2 linked regions of the Eleftheria terrae genome follow. The protein of the gene in region 2 interacts with the protein of the main gene of each other region in a pairwise test. Links are inferred from orthologs where the notes say so. Each region holds a gene or a part of one and is shown on either strand. Other genes may lie near its edges.

Region 1 (12,140 bases), 2.8 Mb from region 2 along the record:
TGACGGCCCAGCCCCGTGAGCCCATGGCCCCGGCCGTTGCGCCGGGCGACGTGACCGACCTGCGAGCCCGCTTCCGCAAGGGCAAGGCCGACATCCTGGACGTGTTCCGCCAGGCCCGGCCCAGCGCCGCGGCCGCGCGTCGCCTGCTCAAGAGCCTGACCCGGCATGTCGACGAGACGCTCGACGGCCTCTGGCAGCATGCCTTCCTGCCGCGCGGCGCGGCGCTGGTCGCAGTGGGCGGCTATGGGCGGGGCGAGCTGTTCCCGTACTCCGACGTGGACGTGCTGGTGCTGCTGCCGGACGACACCTCGCTGCAGCACGATGCGAATGCCGCGCTGAAGTCCAGCATCGAGGGATTCATCACCGCCTGCTGGGACATCGGGCTGGAGATCGGCTCCAGCGTGCGCAGCGTGAGCGAATGCCTGGAGGAAGCCGAGCGCGACGTGACGGTGCAGACGGCGCTGCTCGAATCGCGCTTCCTGTGCGGCTCCAAGGCGCTGTACCAGCACTTCCGCCGGGCCTATGAACGGCAGCTGGACGCACCGGCCTTCCTGCGCGCCAAGACGCTGGAGATGCGCCAGCGCCATCAGAAGTACGAGGACACGCCCTACTCGCTGGAGCCCAACTGCAAGGAAAGCCCGGGCGGCCTGCGCGACCTGCAGGTGGTGCTGTGGGTCGCACGCGCCGCCGGCCTGGGCAAGACCTGGGCGGAGCTGGCCGCCCGCGGGCTGGTGACCTCCTTCGAGGTCAAGCAGCTGCAGCGCAACGAGGGCATGCTCAAGCTGATCCGTGCCCGGCTGCACCTGGTGGCCGGCCGCCGCGAGGACCGGCTGGTGTTCGACCTGCAGACCTCGGTGGCCGAGACCTTCGGCTTCCAGGCCACGCGGGCGCGGCGCGCCTCGGAAGCGCTGATGCACCGCTACTACTGGGCCGCCAAGGCGGTGGCCCAGCTGAACCAGATCCTGATGCTCAACATCGAGGAGCGCATCAGCGGCTCGCAGGACGAGCCGATGCGCCCGATCGACGCCGAGTTCTTCGACCGCGCCGGCATGCTCGAGGTGGCCAGCGACGACCTGTACGAGCGCGACCGCCACGCCATCCTGCGCACCTTCCTGCTCTACCAGCAGACGCCGGGCGTGAAGGGCCTGTCGGCCCGCACGCTGCGGGCGCTGTACAACGCCCGCGAGCTGATGGACAGCGAGTTCCGCCGCGACCCGGTGAACCGCCAGACCTTCCTGCAGATCCTGAAGGAGCCGCAGGGCCAGACGCATGCCTTCCGGCTGATGAACCAGACCAGCGTGCTGGGCCGCTACCTGTGGGTGTTCCGCCGCATCGTCGGGCGCATGCAGCACGACCTGTTCCATGTCTACACCGTGGACCAGCACATCCTGATGGTGCTGCGCAACGTGCGGCGCTTCTTCGTGCCCGAGCATGCGCATGAGTACCCGTTCTGCTCCCAGCTGGCGGCGCAGTTCGAGCAGCCCTATGTGCTGTGGGTGGCGGCGCTCTTCCACGACGTGGCCAAGGGCCGTGGCGGCGACCATTCCGACCTCGGCGCCGAGGAGGTGAGGCGCTTCTGCCGCGACCACCAGATCCCGAAGGACCATGCGCGGCTGATCGAATTCCTGGTGAAGCACCACCTCACCATGTCGCGCATCGCCCAGAAGGAAGACCTGAGCGATCCTGACGTGATCCAGTCCTTCGTGCAGACGGTGGGCGACGAGCGCTGCCTGACCGCGCTGTACCTGCTCACGGTGGCCGACATCCGTGGCACCAGCCCCAAGGTCTGGAACGCCTGGAAAGGCAAGCTGCTGGAAGACCTGTACCGGCTGACGCTGCGGGCGCTGGGCGGCGGCAAGCCGAACCTCGACACTGAGATCGAAGCGCGCAAGCAGGAAGCCCTGCACACGCTCAACCTGTATTCGCTCTTGCCCGGCACGCAGGAAGCGCTGTGGAAGACGCTGGAGCTGAGCTATTTCGCCCGCCACGATGCCGGCGACATCGCCTGGCACAGCCGCTCGCTGTGGCGCTACGTGGCCACCGACAAGCCGGTGGTGCGGGCCCGCCTGTCGCCGGTGGGCGAAGGACTCCAGGTGCTGGTGTACGCGCCCGACCAGGCCGACCTGTTCGCCCGCATCTGCGGCTATTTCGACAGCGCCGGCTTCAGCATCCTGGATGCCAAGGTCCACACCACCAAGACCGGCTATGCGCTGGACACCTTCCAGGTGATCTCGCCCAGCCTGGACCACCACTACCGCGACCTGATCTCGCTGGTGGAGAACCAGCTGGGCCTGGCCCTGGTCAATTCGGGCCCGTTGCCCGAGCCCAGCCGGGGCCGGCTGTCGCGCCGGGTCAAGTCCTTCCCGGTCAAGCCGCGCGTCATGCTGCGGCCGGACGAACGGGCCCAGCGCTGGCTGCTGAGCGTGTCGGCCAGCGACCGCTCAGGCCTGCTTTATTCCATTGCACGGGTGCTGGCCAAGTACGGCGTCAACCTGCAGCTGGCCAAGGTCACCACCCTGGGCGAACGGGTGGAAGACACCTTCCTGATCGACGGGCCGGCGCTGCAGCAGAGCAAGGTGCAGCTGGAGATGGAGTCGGACCTGCTCGACGTGCTGGGGCCGTGAGGCCCGCGGCCGCGCCGGCAGCAGGAACGCACGGCGCAGCGCGCGCCCTCCCCGCCTGGCGACTCAGTCGTCGCTCGCGGCGTCCAGTTCGGGAAACAGCACCGAGGTGAAGCCGAAGCGGCTGAAGTCGCGCACGCGCATCGGGTAGAGCACGCCCTGCAGGTGATCGCACTCGTGCTGCACCACCCGGGCGTGGAAGCCTTCGGCCTCACGCTCGATGCGTTGGCCGCGAACGTCGAAGCCGCTGTAGCGGATGCGTGCAGGGCGCGGCACCACCCCGCGCAGGCCGGGCACCGAGAGGCAGCCCTCCCAGCCTTCTTCCTCGCTGTCGCCCAGCGGCACGATGGCCGGGTTGACCAGCACCGTCTCCGGCACCGGTGGCGCGTCGGGATAGCGCTGGTTGCTGCCGAAGCCGAAGATCACCACCGCCAGGTCCACGCCGATCTGCGGCGCCGCCAGGCCCGCGCCCCGGGCCGCCCGCATGGTGTCGAACAAGTCGCCCACCAGCGCATGCAGCGCCGGTGTATCGAAATCGCGCACCGGCTGCGCCACGCGCAACAGGCGCGGGTCCCCCATCTTCAGGATCTCTCTGATCGCCATGCTCACTTCCCTGGCCCCACCACGGGGCCGCCACAGGCGCCACACCACGCGGCGCAGCGGTGTGACCCGCTCAAGGCCCGGCCGTGCCGGCGCGCCGCTGCGGGTCGATGCGCTGCCGCGCATGCAGCGGCAGGCCATTGTCGCAGGCACCTGGCGAGGACAGCGGCAGCTCCACGGTGAACACGGTGCCGCAGCCGTCACCGTCGCTGTCGACGCGGACGCTGCCGCCGTGCAGGCGCGTCAGTTCGCGCACGATGGCCAGGCCCAGCCCCAGGCCGCCGTGGCGACGGCTGGTGGCTGCCTCCTGCTGGCGGAAGCGGTCGAACACATGGGGCAGGAACTCGGGCTTGATGCCGCGCCCGGTGTCGCTCACCGTGATGCAGGCCCAGCCACCCCGGCTGGCCAGGCTCACCGTGACCCGCCCACCTTCGGGCGTGAACTTGACCGCGTTGCCCAGCAGGTTGCCCACCACCTGCTGCAAGCGCGCCGGGTCGGCCTGCAGGCGCAGCGGCGCGGTGTCCAGGCGCAGCTGGATGGTGATGGACTTGCTTTCGGCTGCCGGCCGCACCGCCGCGCAGGCCTCCTGCAGCAGGCTGCCCAGCTCGATCTCCATGCGTTCGAGCTTGATGCGGCCTTCGACGATGCCACGGGTGTCCAGCAGGTCTTCGATCAGCCGGGTCTGCGACTGGGCGTTCTGGGCGATCACCGCCAGCCCGGCCTGCAGGTCCGCTTCGCCGACATGCCGTGCCTGCAGCACGCGGGCCCAGTTCAGCACCGCCGCCAGTGGCGTGCGCAGCTCGTGCGAGACCAGCGCCAGGAACTCGTCTTTCTGCCGGTTCGCCTCCTGCGCCTCGGCACGGGCCCGCTGCTCGCTTTGCAGCAGCCGTGCCTTCTCGGCATCGGCCCGCTGGCGCTCGATCAGGTCGGCCGCCTGGCGTGCCAGCAGGTCCACCACTCTGAGGCGATATTCCGGCGGGCAGCCCGGCGTGCTCCAGTGGGTCGAGAGCACGCCGATGGGCTGGCCGGCCCGGCTGAGCAGCGGCGTCGCCTGCAGTGCCCGCACGCCGGCGGCATGCAACACCGCGAGCGTCTCAGGATGGCGAAACAGCTCGGCCCGGTCGATGTCCTCCACCACAACGCGCTGGCGCCGCGCCAGCGCGGTGCCGCAGGCCGCTGCGCCGTGGGCGACGGTCGCGAAATAGGCCTGGAAGTCGCGGTCCAGCCCGCGGCCGGCGCGCAGCGTCAGGCTGCCATTGGCGGGGTCGTAGAGCTGCAGCGACCCCATGCTCGCGCCGGTCACTTCCGTGGCGGCGTCGACGATGCTCTGCAGCAGCCGGTCGAGGTCGTCGGCCTGGCCGATCGACAGGCTGATGGCATGCAGGCGGCGCAAGGCCGCGATCTCCTGCTCCTGCCGTGCCTCGCTGCGGGCCAGCGCCAGCTCGGCCCGCTTGCGGGCGCCGATGTCCAGCAGCACGCCGCTCATGCGCACACAGCGGCCGCGCTCATCCATCACCGGCCGTCCCCGGCCTTCCACCCAGCGCGTCGGCAGGCCGGCGGGCGCCACCCGGAATTCGGCGGCATACGGCTCGCCGCTTTCCATGGTGTGCTGCAGCGCCTGCCGGACACGATCGCGATCATCCGGCACGATGAGCTCGAAGAACGCTTCCGGCGAGGCGTCGGCCTCGATGCCCAGCATCTCCCTCACCGGTCCCAGCCGGGTGGCGCGCGCCCGGGCCAGGTCCCAGTCCCATGCGATGGCCTGGGCCGCCTGCAGCGCATACTGCATCCGCTCGTGCAGGTGGACGAAGGACTCCTTGCCTCGGTGTTCCATACATCCCTCCCGTGCTGCAGTACGCAGCGTCACGCCAGCCCTGGCCGGCCCGCCTACGATGCGCCACTGTAGAACGATGGCCGCTGCCGTGCGCTGGAAACTGCAGCCGTTCGGAGGGTTGCCCCATCGGGCAAGGGACGGGGTGCCTGCCGCACCGTCCGCCCTGCCCTGATGGCGCGGCGTCTGCCGTTCAGCCGGCCAACAAGGCGCGCAGGCCGTCCTCGTCCAGCACTGCCACGCCCAGTTCCTGGGCCTTGGCCAGCTTGCTGCCTGCCTCGGCCCCCGCCACCAGGAAATCGGTCTTCTTGGACACCGAGCCGGCGACTTTACCGCCCGCCGCCTCGATCAGCTCCTTGGCCTCCTCGCGCGTCATCGAGGGAAGCGTTCCCGTGAGCACGAAGGTCTTGCCGCTCAGGGCACGCGGCGCACTGCTGGCCGCGCCTTCGCCCTCCTCCCAGTGCACGCCGGCGGCGCGCAACTGCTCCACCACCTCGCGGTTGTGCGGCTGCTCGAAGAAGGTGTGGATGCTCTCGGCCACCACCGGCCCGACATCGTTGACCTCCAGCAGCTGCTCCACGCTGGCGTCCATGATGCGGTCAAGCTGCCCGAAGTGGCGGGCAAGGTCTTTCGCGGTGGCTTCGCCGACATGGCGGATGCCCAGGCCGAACAGGAAGCGGCCGAGCGTCGTGCGCTTGGACGATTCGAGCGCCGCCACCAGGTTCTGCGCCGATTTCTCGGCCATGCGCTCCAGCGCGGAGAGCTTGGCCACCCCCAGCGTGTACAGCTCGGGCAACGTCCGGATCAGCCCCTGGTCCACCAGCTGCTCGACCAGCTTGTCGCCCAGGCCCTCGATGTCGAGCGCGCGGCGCTGCGCGAAGTGCAGGATGGCTTGCTTGCGCTGGGCGGCGCAGAACAGGCCGCCGGTGCAGCGCCAATCCACCTCGCCTTCCTCGCGCACGATGTCGGAGCCGCACACCGGGCAATGGCCGCCCAGGCGGCGGTACAGGTCCCAGGGCTCGCCCGCGGCGACCTCGTCGGGGCGCCGCTCCAGCACCACCGACACCACCTCCGGAATGACGTCGCCGGCGCGCCGCACGATGACGGTGTCGCCGATGCGCACATCCTTGCGGGTGATTTCGTCCTGGTTGTGCAGGGTCGCATTGGTCACCGTCACGCCGCCGACGAACACCGGCGCCAGCTTGGCCACCGGCGTCATCTTGCCGGTGCGCCCGACCTGCACATCGATGTCGCGCACGGTGGTGGTCTGCTCCTGGGCGGGGTACTTGTGCGCCACCGCCCACACCGGCTCACGGTTGCGAAAGCCGAGCTGGCGCTGCAGCGCCAGGCTGTTGACCTTGTAGACCACACCGTCGATGTCGAAGGGCAGCGCGTCACGCTTGGCCGCCACCTGCTGGTGAAAGGCCACCAGCCCCTCGGCACCGTGGGCCACCGTGCGTTCTGCGCTGACCGGCAGGCCGAAGGCGGCCAGGGCGTCCAGGATGCCGCTGTGCGTGTCAGGCGCACCGGGCCAGTCGCCCACCTCGCCCAGGCCATAGGCATAGAAGGACAGCGGCCGCTGCGCCGTGATCTTGGGGTCGAGCTGGCGCACCGCTCCGGCGGCGGTGTTGCGCGGGTTGATGAAGGTGCGCTCGCCTGCCTCGCGCTGCCGGGCGTTGAGGCGTTCGAAGGCATCGCGGCGCATGTAGATCTCGCCGCGCACCTCCAGCACCGCCGGCACGGCACCGTCGAGCAGGCGCAGCGGGATCTGGCCGATGGTGCGGATGTTGGCCGTGACGTCCTCGCCCTGCTCGCCGTTGCCACGGGTGACGGCGCGCACCAGCAGGCCGGCCTCGTAGCGCAGGCTGATGGCCAGGCCGTCGAACTTCAGCTCGGCGGCATAGTCCACCGGCGGGTCTTCGGGCGACAGTCCCAGGCGCTTGCGGATGCGGGCATCGAAGGCCACCGCCCCGTCGGCGGTGGTGTCGGTCTCGGTCTGGATCGACAGCATCGGCACGCGGTGCGGCACCGAGGCGAGCTCCTGCAACAGCGCGCCGCCGACGCGCTGCGTGGGCGAGTCGGGTGTCTGCAGCTCGGGATAGGCGGTCTCCAGCGCTTGCAGCTCCTGGAAGAGCTTGTCGTACTCGGCATCCGGGACCTCGGGATCGTCGAGCACGTAATAGCGATAGGCGTGGTGGTGCAGCTGGGTGTGCAACTCGGCGGCGCGCGCCAGCGCGGCATCGCGGTCGGGAGAGGAGGAAGAGGACATGCGGACTCGACTACCGGGGAAAGGGCCTGCAAAGGCACAAGCATGCCATGAGACCCGGAATGAAAAACGGGCCGGTCGAGGACCGGCCCGTGGCCACGGCGCGGGCAAGGGCACCGCGCCGGCCGGCGCGCCTGGCGCGCCGTGATGTCAGGGCAGGACGGTCAAGGCATGAAGGGCACCGTGGTGCCGTCCACCTCGATCACCAGGCCGCTGCCGGTGCCGCGCACGCGGCCGACCAGCTGGCCGCCGCTCTTCACTTCCACCACGCCCTGGATGCCGCCGCCAACGACGATCTGCGTCGTCAGCTCACCGGTGAACTCATAGCGCCGACCGTTGACGTCGAACACCACGTTCTCGTAGGCCATGCGGGTGCGGCCCGTGCCACCGGCCAGCGGCTCGGCGAACTCGAACACCAGGGTGCTGTCCACCGGGAAGGTGGCATTCACGCCCTGCACGCCGTCGAGCGCGGTGGTGGTGGCCAGCACGGTGATCACGCTGCGATCCACCTTCTCCGCGCCAGTGACGGTGCGGGTGTAGCTGGACTTCGCGCCTCCCGTCACGGTGACGTCGGAGGCCCAGCCGTCGTCGCCGTCCGAGGTGCGCACGCGGGCGTTCTGCATCAGCGAGGAGGTGGTGCCGGCGTCCGGATTGAGCGAGACGCGCTCGTAGTTCATGCCCACGGTGCCCGAGTGGGTCACCTGGTCGCTGACGCAGTTGCTGAAGGTGGCCGACACCTCACCCTTGGCCGGCAGCGGCTTGCCCACCGGGAAGGGCGCGCTTTGCAGCGTGACCGCCGCCGAGCCGCTGCTGCAGACCTCGGCCGGATCGAGGGCGACCAGCGTGTCCTCCTCGGCGAAGATCATGGGCGCCACCGCGGCCTGGTGCACGTACAGCGGCAGCTGGATCATGCGCAGCACCTTGATCTTCTCAGAGGTGGCGCTATCGGCCACCGTGAGGCGCACCGTCTCGCTGACGGTGCTGCCCGCCGGGCTGGTGGCCACCACGCTGAACATCGCGCCGTCGTCGGCAGCGGTGAGCACCGGGGTCCGGTAGGAGCTGCCGGTGGCACCGGCAATCGCCACGCCGTTGCGGCGCCATTGCAGGGAAACGCCGCGCGGGTTCTCCAGGGCGACCACGAACTCGACGGTATCGCCCACAGCGGCCGTGCGGGCCGCCGGCTGGACCGAGAACACCGGCGGCTTGGCCGCAGTGACGGTCAGCACTGCCTCGTTGCTCGTCACTGTGCCGAGCCGGTTGCTCACCACGACCGAGAAGCGCGCCCCGCTATCGGCCATCAGTGCCGGGTAGAGCAGCAGCGTGTCACCGGTGGCGCCGGCGATCGGCTGGCCATTGCGGCGCCACTGGTAGCTCAGCGGCCGGCTGCCCTGCGCCAGCACCGTGATGGCGGCGAACTGGCCGACCTCGACGCTGACGCTGCTCGGCTGCTGCAGCAACGTGGGCGGCTGCGGCCCCTCCGGCAGGACCAGGCACTGCGGCAGGTAGATGTCCACAGCGGACGGCCCGACCTGGGTGGCCACCGCGTTCTCGCCCTCGAAGTCGCGGCCGATGATGGTGGCGCGGCCATTGCGGCGGATCGGCACCACGAACTCGCCCGCCGGCGTCGTCGGTACCGAGGCGCTGCCCGAGTAGTCGATGCCATGGCTCTCGGCATAGCCGGGAACGACCGGCTTGCCGTCCTTGTACTTCAGGCAGCCGTGCACATAGATCGTGTCCTGCACCTTGTCGGCGTTCCAGTAGGTGAAGTGCTTCACCTTGCCTTCGTAGTACTGCTGCGGCGGGCTGCCTTTCAGGCTGGCCTCCCCCTCCTGCACCCAGCGGCCGCGCGATTCGTCGAACCACCACAGCGGAATCGTCGGCTCGGGCGTGGTCGAACGCGTGGAGAGCGGGATGCGCAGGGTCGCCTCCTGCCCGGCCTTGAGGTTGACCCGACGGCCGTCGGCGTCGCGCAGGCGCACCTGCACCGCGCCGAAGCTCTCGATGCGCTGGCCGGCATCGGTGGTGTAGTCGCCCGGCATGCTGCCCGGGTCGTTGGCCGGATTCAGCGGTGTCAGGTCCACCGTGACGCGCCCGCGCGGCGCGCCGCCGCCCACCACTTCCAGGCTGTTGGCCGGCAGGTCCACCCGGGCGGTGCTGCCCGGCATGGTGACCACACCCGGCTGACCGGCGTCGATGGTGGCGCTGGCGCCCACCCGCACCAGCCTCACTTCACCGCGGCTGCGCTGGCCGGCGCTCAGGTCCAGGGCCAGGAAGCCATCGGCATAGCCGGCCTTCTCCACCTTGAAGACGCGCCGCCCACCGGCCGGCACGCCGTCCACCGTGAAGCGCCCGTTGGCGTCGGTGCGGACATCGACACCTTCGGTGGTGACACGTGCGTCGGTCAGCGCGGCCGACGTATCGCTGGCCACGGCCAGGCCCGACACGCTCGCGGTGGCCGGCTTTTCACCACCGTCGTCACCACCACCGCCACCGCCGCCACAAGCGGCCAGGGCCAGGACAAGAGCGGCGGCCTTGGCACCAGCCAGCCATCGCAGCAAGCGATCATTCACGGGAAACTCCCTTCAAGGATGGAGGTACTGCGGCCAGGGCGGCACCAGGCACACCTTCGCAGCGCAAAACCACGGGGCTCTGCGGCCCCTGGCGCGGCGAAGTGTAAAAGCCGCCGCTGCAGGCCCCAGCCAGTCCCTGGGCCCCTAAGTGAGGGAACTTTGCAACAAACGGTTAATGTTGCCCGGCCCAGCGGCCGCAGTGGCGCCTGCGGCCGGCGAGGCACCGCGCCGCCACCCGCGGGGCGTGCTCCGGGGCGTGCCGGGCGTGCCCGGCGTGCCCGACGTGCCCGACGTGCCCGGCGTGCCCGGGCCTGCCGCCGCACCGTGCCGGCCATGCGCCATGGCTGCCGCGACGACCGCATGTGACCGCTGCATGCCGTGGCGGCGTGCCGCGGGCGTCTGCCGTGGCCGCCAGCAGAACGGCCTGCCAGGGTGGATCCGGGGCCGGTCACTCGTCGAAGGGGGCCTGGCGCACCAGGTCGATGAAACCGAAGCGGTGCACCCACAGGCCAATGCGGGTGTGCGGGGCGGCGTCGGCCTGGTGCTGCAGGCAGGGGCACAAGGCCGCCTTCATCTGCAGGCGCGGATGCCGCTGCAGCACCGCCTGGCGCAATGGGTTCGGCACTTCCCGATGGCGGCGGCCGATCACGTCCAGCGCCGCGCCGGCCTGCACCAGGTGGGCCTCCACCCCGCACTCCACCGGCACACGGGGGTTGAGGTGCAGGCTGATGGCCTCCGCAACGCAAGCCGCCTGCACCGGGCTGGCGCCCGCCTGGCGCATCAGCGCCTCGGCTGCCGCCGCTCCCCGCACCGCGAAGCAGCGCCGGGCCGGCTCGGCATGCGCTTCGGTCAGGCCCAGGTCGTGCAGCAGGGCGGCGGCGAAGAACAGACTGCGGTCGGGCTTCAGGCCCTGGTTCAGGGCCAGCAGGCTGCCCCAGGCATAGGTGCGCCAGGCATGCTCCGTCAGCCAGCGTGGCTGCACGGCCTCGGCGGCCGCCAGGGCGGCACGGGCCAGCTTGTCATGGGGCGGCGCAATGTGCCGCAGGGCGTCCGCGTCGAGCTCCAGCAGGCCCGGCGCCGGTGGCGTCAGCCTGCCGCGGCGCCATTGCTTCAACCGCGCCGCCATCGCGCCAAGCAGCAATCCCCAGCGCTCGCGCGGGCTGAGCACCCCGCCGCCGGCCTGCGCCCATTCCCATCCACCCATGCTGTTCATGACATCCTCCTTGTGTGGCCATGGGCGTCAGTGTGCAAATCGACAAAGCCGCCGGCGAGTGGCAGGATCGACGTTCAACGCACCATTCTTGACAACATGCAAGTGGCCGTCCTCGTGCTCCCCCAGGTGATGGACAGCAGCCTCTCGATCACGCTGGACGTGATCTCGGCCGCCAACCAGCTGGCCGGGTACCAGGGCCGGGCAGCGCCCTTCAGCGTGGTGACCGCCGGCCTCGGCCGCCGCGTGCAGGCGGGCTCGGGCTTGCACATCGGTGGACTGACGCCCTTGCGCGCGCTTGGCGTGCCGGCGCTGGTGGTGGTGCCCGGCGCACGGCTGGCCCTGCCGGCACAGCTCGATGCCTGGCTGGCCAGCCCGCCGCTGCGCCGCGCCATTGGCTGGCTGCGGCAACAGGCTGAGCAGGGAGCCGCGGTGGCGGCCTCCTGCGCCGGCACCTTCGTGCTGGCGGAGGCCGGGCTGCTGCAGGGCCGCACCGCCACCACCACCTGGTGGCTGGCCCCGCACTTCCGGCAGCGTTACCCCGGCGTCGAACTCGACATGCAGCAAATGGTGGTGGGCGATGCACAGGTGCGCTGCGGCGGTGCCGCCTTCAGCCAGGCGGACCTGATGCTGGAGCTGGTGGCCAGCCATGCCGGGCCGGCACTTGCGCAGGACTGCGCCCGTTACCTGATGCTCGACCGGCGCAGCAGCCAGATGCGCTACGCCATCCCCGGCCATCTGGCACGCCAGCATCCGGTCATCGGCGAGGCGGAACGCTGGATCCGGCAGCGCCTGCACCAGCCCATCCACATCGGCGAGCTGGCCGCCGCGCTGCACCTGACACCGCGCACGCTGGCCCGCCGCTTCGACAGCAGCCTGGGCATGAGCCCGCTGCGGTTCGTGCAGCGGCTGCGGGTCGAACAGGCCCGGCACCTGATCGACACCGCCCGGCTGCCGCTGCAAACCGTCGCAGAGCGGGTGGGCTATGCCGACGCGGCGACGCTGCGCCGGCTGCTCTTGCGCGAGTCAGGCAGCGCCCGGC
Region 2 (6,093 bases):
CTGACACCGGCCGGCGAGCTGTACCTCGACCGCGAGCGGCTGGCGCCCGAGGCCTTCGCCGAGCGCGTGGCCAGCGCCGCCCGCCAGAACCCGGAGCTGGAGGTGCAGCTGCAGGCCGACCGCAGCGTGCCCTATGGCGAGGTGGCCGAGCTGATCGGCCAGCTGCAGCTGGCCGGGCTGCACCGCATTGCCTTCGTCGCCGAGCCGGCAGCGGCCGCCAGCCGCTGAGCGGCAGCGTTCCCCGGCCATGCGGGGAGCCCCCGCACCACCGCCAAAGCAGGCCTCGCCTCGGCACCCCTGCTTCCTATAATCGACCACCTTTGGATCCGAGCAGGACCGGCCCCGCACCGCAGGCCCACCACCCATGAACACCGAACAGCCCAAAGCCTACAACCCGCGCGAGGTCGAGACCGCCGCGCAAGCCCACTGGCAGGCCCGCGACGCCTATCGCGTCACCGAGGACACGAGCAAGAAGAAGTTCTACGCCTGCTCGATGCTGCCCTACCCCTCGGGCAAGCTGCACATGGGCCACGTGCGCAACTACACGATCAACGACATGCTGACGCGCCAGCTGCGCATGCAGGGCTACAACGTCCTGATGCCGATGGGCTGGGACGCCTTCGGCCTGCCGGCGGAGAACGCGGCGCTGAAGAACGGCGTGCCGCCGGCGCAGTGGACCTACGACAACATCGCCTACATGAAGAAGCAGATGCAGGCGATGGGGCTGGCGATCGACTGGTCGCGCGAGATCACCACCTGCGATCCGGCCTACTACAAGTGGAACCAGTGGCTGTTCCTCAAGATGCTGGAAAAGGGCATCGCCTACCGCAAGACGCAGGTCGTCAACTGGGACCCGGTGGACCAGACGGTGCTGGCCAACGAGCAGGTGATCGACGGCCGCGGCTGGCGCACCGGGGCGCTGGTGGAAAAGCGCGAGATCCCGGGCTACTACCTGAAGATCACCGACTACGCCGAGGAACTGCTGGAGCATGTGCAGCACCAGCTGCCCGGGTGGCCCGAGCGCGTGCGGCTGATGCAGGAGAACTGGATCGGCAAGAGCGAAGGCGTGCGCTTCGCCTTCCCGCACGAGATTGCCGACGACAGCGGCCAGCTGATCCAGGGCGGCAAGCTCTACGTCTTCACGACGCGGGCCGACACCATCATGGGCGTGACCTTCTGCGCGGTGGCGCCGGAGCACCCCCTGGCCACCCACGCGGCGGCCGGCAACCCGGCGCTGGCGGCCTTCATCGAGGACTGCAAGAAGGGCGGCACCACCGAGGCCGAGCTGGCGCTCAAGGAGAAGGAAGGCCTGCCCACCGGGCTGTTCGTGACCCATCCGCTGAGCGGCGAGCAGGTCGAGGTCTGGGTCGGCAACTACGTGCTGATGAGCTATGGCGACGGCGCCGTCATGGGCGTGCCGGCACATGACGAACGCGACTTCGCCTTTGCGAAGAAGTACGGCCTGCCGATCAAGCAGGTGGTGGCGGTCGAAGGCGAGACCTATTCCACCGACGCCTGGGCCGAGTGGTACGGCGACAAGCAGCGCGGCACCACGATCGCCTCCGGCCGCTTCGACGGCCTGGGCTACAAGGCCGCGGTCGACGCGGTGGCCGATGCGCTGGCGGCACTCGGCCTGGGTGAGAAGAAGACCACCTGGCGCCTGCGCGACTGGGGCGTGAGCCGCCAGCGCTACTGGGGCACCCCCATCCCCATCATCCACTGTGGCGACTGCGGCCCGGTGCCGGTGCCCGAGCAGGACCTGCCGGTGGTGCTGCCCCAGGACTGCGTGCCCGACGGCAGCGGCAACCCGCTGAACAAGCGGGCCGACTTCCTGAACGTGGCCTGCCCGAAGTGCGGCAAGCCGGCTCAGCGCGAGACGGACACGATGGACACCTTCGTCGATTCGTCCTGGTACTTCATGCGGTACTGCGACCCGGCGAACGAGCAGCAGATGGTCGCCGGCGGCGCGCAGTACTGGATGCCGATGGACCAGTACATCGGCGGCATCGAGCACGCCATCCTGCACCTGCTGTATGCGCGCTTCTGGACCAAGGTGATGCGCGACCTCGGCCTGGTGAAGGTGGACGAGCCGTTCACCCGGCTGCTGACGCAGGGCATGGTGCTGAACGACGCCTATTTCCAGAAGCCCGAAGGCGGGGGTAAGAACTTCTACTGGGAATCGGAAGTCGATGTGCTGCGCAATGAGCATGGCCAGATCACGGGCGCGACGCTGAAGAAGGACGGCTCGAAGCTCGAGCACGAACTCACCACGATGTCGAAGTCCAAGAACAACGGCGTCGACCCTCAGGACCTGATCGACACCTACGGTGCCGATACCGCGCGCCTGTTCGTGATGTTCGCCTCGCCGCCGGAGCAGACGCTGGAGTGGAACGATGCCGGCGTGGAAGGCGCGCACCGCTTCCTCAAGCGCGTCTGGAACTACGCGCAGACCCACCGCGAGCAGATCGCCGAGGTGCTGCCCGAAGGCCTGGCGGCCGAGCTGATCTACGCCGCCGCACCCAGCGACGTGAAGGAGCTGCGCCGCGAGGTCTACAAGCTGCTGCAGCAGGCCAGCTATGACTACGAGCGCATGCAGTACAACACCGTGGTGTCGGCCTGCATGAAGCTGCTCAAGACGCTGGAAGGCTTCGACGCCCAGAACCACCCGGACCGGCACTACGCCAGCTGGGCGGTGCACGAGGCGGTGGGCATCCTGTTGCGGGTGCTCTACCCGGCCTGCCCGCACATCACGCAGGCGCTGTGGCAGGACCTGGGCTATGTGGCGCAGTACGGCGAGCTGCTGGATGCGCCTTGGCCGCATGTCGACGAAGGCGCGCTGGTGCAGGACGAGATCGAGCTGATGCTGCAGGTCAACGGCAAGCTGCGCGGCTCGGTGAAGGTCTCGGCGTCGGCCGACAAGGCGGCCATCGAGGCGGCGGCGCTCGCCTCGCCCGACTTTGCCAAGTTCGCCGAGGGCAAGCCGCCGAAGAAGGTGGTGATCGTGCCGGGCCGGCTCGTCAACGTGGTGGTATGAGCCGGATGACGACCCGCTCCGCCGCCGCCCGCCTCCTCCGCCGCCCGCTGTCCCGCCGCGGCCTGCTCGGCAGCGCCGCCATGGCGGCGTTGCTGCTCGGCGGCTGCGGCTTCAAGCTGCGCGGCGCGCCGACCTTCGCCTTCCGCAGCATCCAGCTCGGCGTGGCCCCCCGCTCGGAGCTGTCGCTGGAGCTGCGCCGGCAGCTGGCGGCCGCGCCCGACCTGCGGGTGGTCGAAGCCGCCAAGGACGCCGAGGTGGTGCTCGACGTGCTGGACGACAGCATCGTGCGCTCGGTCAGCGCCAACACGGCCGCCGGCCAGGTGCGTGAAATCACGCTGCGTTCGAGGGTGCGCTTTCGCGTGCGCACGCCCTCCGGCCGGGAGCTGATTCCCGACACCACGCTGGAGCTGGGCCAGCCGCTCAGCTACAACGAAAGCGCGGCCCTCGGCAAGGAAAGCGAGGAAGCCGAGCTGGTGCGCGAGATGCGCCGCGACATCACCACCCAGATGCTGCGCCGCCTGGCCGCGGTGAAGCCCTGATGCAGTTGCGACTGGATCAGCTGCAGGCCCACCTGCAGCGGGAACTGCGGCCGCTCTACACCCTGCATGGCGACGAGGCGCTGCTGGTGCAGGAAGCCTGCGACGCCATCCGTGCCGCCGCCCGGGCCGCCGGCCATGCCGAGCGCACCGTGCACACGGTGGCCGGCGCCCATTTCGACTGGGGCGAACTGCTGGGCGCGGCACAGGCCCTCAGCCTGTTCGCCGACAAGCGCCTGATCGAGATCCGCATTCCCGGCGGCAAGCCGGGCAAGGACGGCTCCGAGGCCCTGCAGCGCTATTGCGAACACCTGGGCGACGACCTGGTGACCATCGTCGTGCTGCCACGGCTGGACAAGACGGCCCAGTCGAGCGGCTGGTTCACCGCGCTCGACGGCGCGGGCGTCACGGTGCGCATCGACCCCATCGAGCGCAAGCTGCTGCCCGGCTGGATCGCACAGCGCCTGTCGGCCCAGGGCCAGCGGGTGCAAGGCGGCGAGGAGGGGCAGCGCACGCTGGCCTTCTTCGCCGACCGGGTGGAGGGCAACCTGCTCGCCGCCCACCAGGAGATCCAGAAGCTGGGCCTGCTCTACCCTCCCGGCGAACTGAGCTTCGAGCAGGTCGAGGTGGCGGTGCTCAACGTGGCCCGCTACGACGTGTTCAAGCTGTCCGAGGCGGTGCTTGCCGGCCAGGTGGCGCGGGTGCTGCGCATGCTCGACGGGCTGGAGGCAGAGGGCGAGGCGGCGGTGCTGGTGCACTGGACGCTGGCCGAGGACATCCGCACGCTCAAGCGGGTGAAGGACGCGCTGCTGGCCGGCCGGCCGCTGCCCATGGCGCTGCGCGAGCAGCGGGTCTGGGGCCTGAAGGAGAAGCTGTTCGAGCGGGTGCTGCCGCGCCTGAGCGACCGCAGCGTGGACGCGCTGCTCGATGCGGCCCAGGTCTGCGACGGCCTGGTCAAGGGCCTGCGCCATCCCGACTGGCCCGCCGAGCCGTGGGCCGCGCTGCGCCGCCTGGCGCTGATGGTGGTGGAAGCGGTCTCGGTGCCGGTCAGCCCGCGCGAGGCGAGCGGCCGCTGGCTGGCGCTGCGCGCCTGACGGCGGCGGCCCTGCCGGCCAGGCCGGGCCGGCATGTCGGCAGCGCCCCTCAGTAGCCGGCCAGCCGGTCCACCAGGTGGTGCAGCGGCTGCCCCGCGCGCAGGGCGCGCACATTGGCCGCCACCACCGCAGCCGCGGTGGTCGGGTCGGTCTGGGCCGCCACATGCGGCAGCACCGTGACGCGCGGGTGCGACCACAGCAAGTTGCCAGCCGGCAGCGGCTCCTCGCGGAACACATCCAGCACGGCATGCCGCAGCCGGCCTTCTTCCAGCGCCACCAGCAGGTCGGCCTCCACCACATGGCCGCCGCGCGCCAGGTTCACCAGGCTGCTGCCCTCGCGCATGCGGGTGAAGGTGCGGGCATCGAAGAGCCCCTCGGTGTGCGGCGTCAGCGGCAACAGGTTGATGACGATGTCGGCCTCCGGCAGGGCCGCCTGCAGGCCTTCCGGGCCGCTGCAGGTGAGCACGCCGTCCAGCCGGGCCGGCCGCCGGCTCCAGGCCGTCACGCGATAGCCATTGGCCAGCAGCCGCAGCGCCACCGTGCGGCCCATCTCGCCCAGGCCCAGCACCAGCACCGCCACCTGGTCGGCGCGGCGCTGGCCGTGCTGCAGCCATTGCGCCTGCCGCTGCTGGCGCGCGTAGTCGTAGAAGCCCCGCTGCAGCGAGAGCACCGCCCACAGCGCAGTCTCGGCCATCGCCTCGTTCATGGCCGGGTCCACCATGCGGGCCAGTGGCACGCCGGCCGGCAGGCCGGGATCGCGCAGCAACCGGTCCACGCCGGCCCACAAGGACTGCACCAGGCGCAGGCGTGGCAGGCCAGCCAGGCTGCCAGGCGGCGGGTTGGCGACGATGGCGACCTCCACCTCCTCGCGCTCCCCGGCCGCCAGGCCGGGATGCCAGACGCACCACTGCTCGCCGGGCAGGTGGCCCTGCAGCTCGGCCAGCCAGCGGGCCCGTTCAGCATTGTCGAAGGAAGCAGCCAGCAGGAGGCTCATGGCGGTCGGCAACGGAGGTAAGGATCGCCACACTGTAGGGCATGCAGCGCCGGCCTAGCGCCAGCGCGGCAGCGGCCTCAGTCGCCGCTGACGATCGCCACCAACCGGGTCAGCGCATGACCCACCGCGGCGGACCGCACCTGGGCCCGGTCGCCCTTGAAGCGCACGCATTCGGTGTGCACGAAGTCCTGCCCGCGCGCAAAGCCGAACCACACGGTGCCGACCGGCTTGGCTTCGCTGCCGCCGCCCGGCCCGGCGATGCCGGTCACCGCCACGCTGATGTGCCCGCGCGAGTGCTGCAGGGCGCCCAGCGCCATGGCCATCGCCACCTCGCGGCTGACCGCGCCGTGGCGGGTGATCAGCTCGGCCGGCACGCCCAGCAGCTCGGTCTTGGCCTCGTTCGAATACGTCACCATGCCGCGCTCGAACCAGTCG

What was found.
Region 1: the proteins of leuS (region 2) and ligA interact in binary tests that used the Escherichia coli proteins (3 or more experiments, as listed by UniProt). The link is inferred for Eleftheria terrae from one-to-one orthologs.

Annotation. Positions count from the first base shown.
Region 1 is NZ_CP106951.1:429,491-441,630, reverse strand. The notes cover bases 4,784-7,685. They hold ligA (NAD-dependent DNA ligase LigA), read right to left. Parts: upstream 7,322-7,685; coding sequence 5,246-7,321; downstream 4,784-5,245. Other genes in these bases: N7L95_RS02275 (hypothetical protein), read right to left, coding at 7,483-7,685; N7L95_RS02285 (sensor histidine kinase), read right to left, coding at 4,784-5,055. Outside these bases: N7L95_RS02295 ([protein-PII] uridylyltransferase), read left to right, coding at 1-2,624; def (peptide deformylase), read right to left, coding at 2,688-3,224; more of N7L95_RS02285, read right to left, coding at 3,295-4,783; more of N7L95_RS02275, read right to left, coding at 7,686-9,888; N7L95_RS02270 (HD domain-containing protein), read right to left, coding at 10,337-11,101; N7L95_RS02265 (GlxA family transcriptional regulator), read left to right, coding at 11,198-12,140. UniProt on the Escherichia coli protein: DNA ligase that catalyzes the formation of phosphodiester linkages between 5'-phosphoryl and 3'-hydroxyl groups in double-stranded DNA using NAD as a coenzyme and as the energy source for the reaction.
Region 2 is NZ_CP106951.1:3,212,044-3,218,136, forward strand. The notes cover bases 1-3,234. They hold leuS (leucine--tRNA ligase), read left to right. Parts: upstream 1-364; coding sequence 365-3,034; downstream 3,035-3,234. Other genes in these bases: N7L95_RS14200 (ExbD/TolR family protein), read left to right, coding at 1-228; N7L95_RS14210 (LPS-assembly lipoprotein LptE), read left to right, coding at 3,040-3,234. In the rest of the region: more of N7L95_RS14210, read left to right, coding at 3,235-3,573; holA (DNA polymerase III subunit delta), read left to right, coding at 3,573-4,664; N7L95_RS14220 (2-hydroxyacid dehydrogenase), read right to left, coding at 4,714-5,658; N7L95_RS14225 (CinA family protein), read right to left, coding at 5,736-6,093.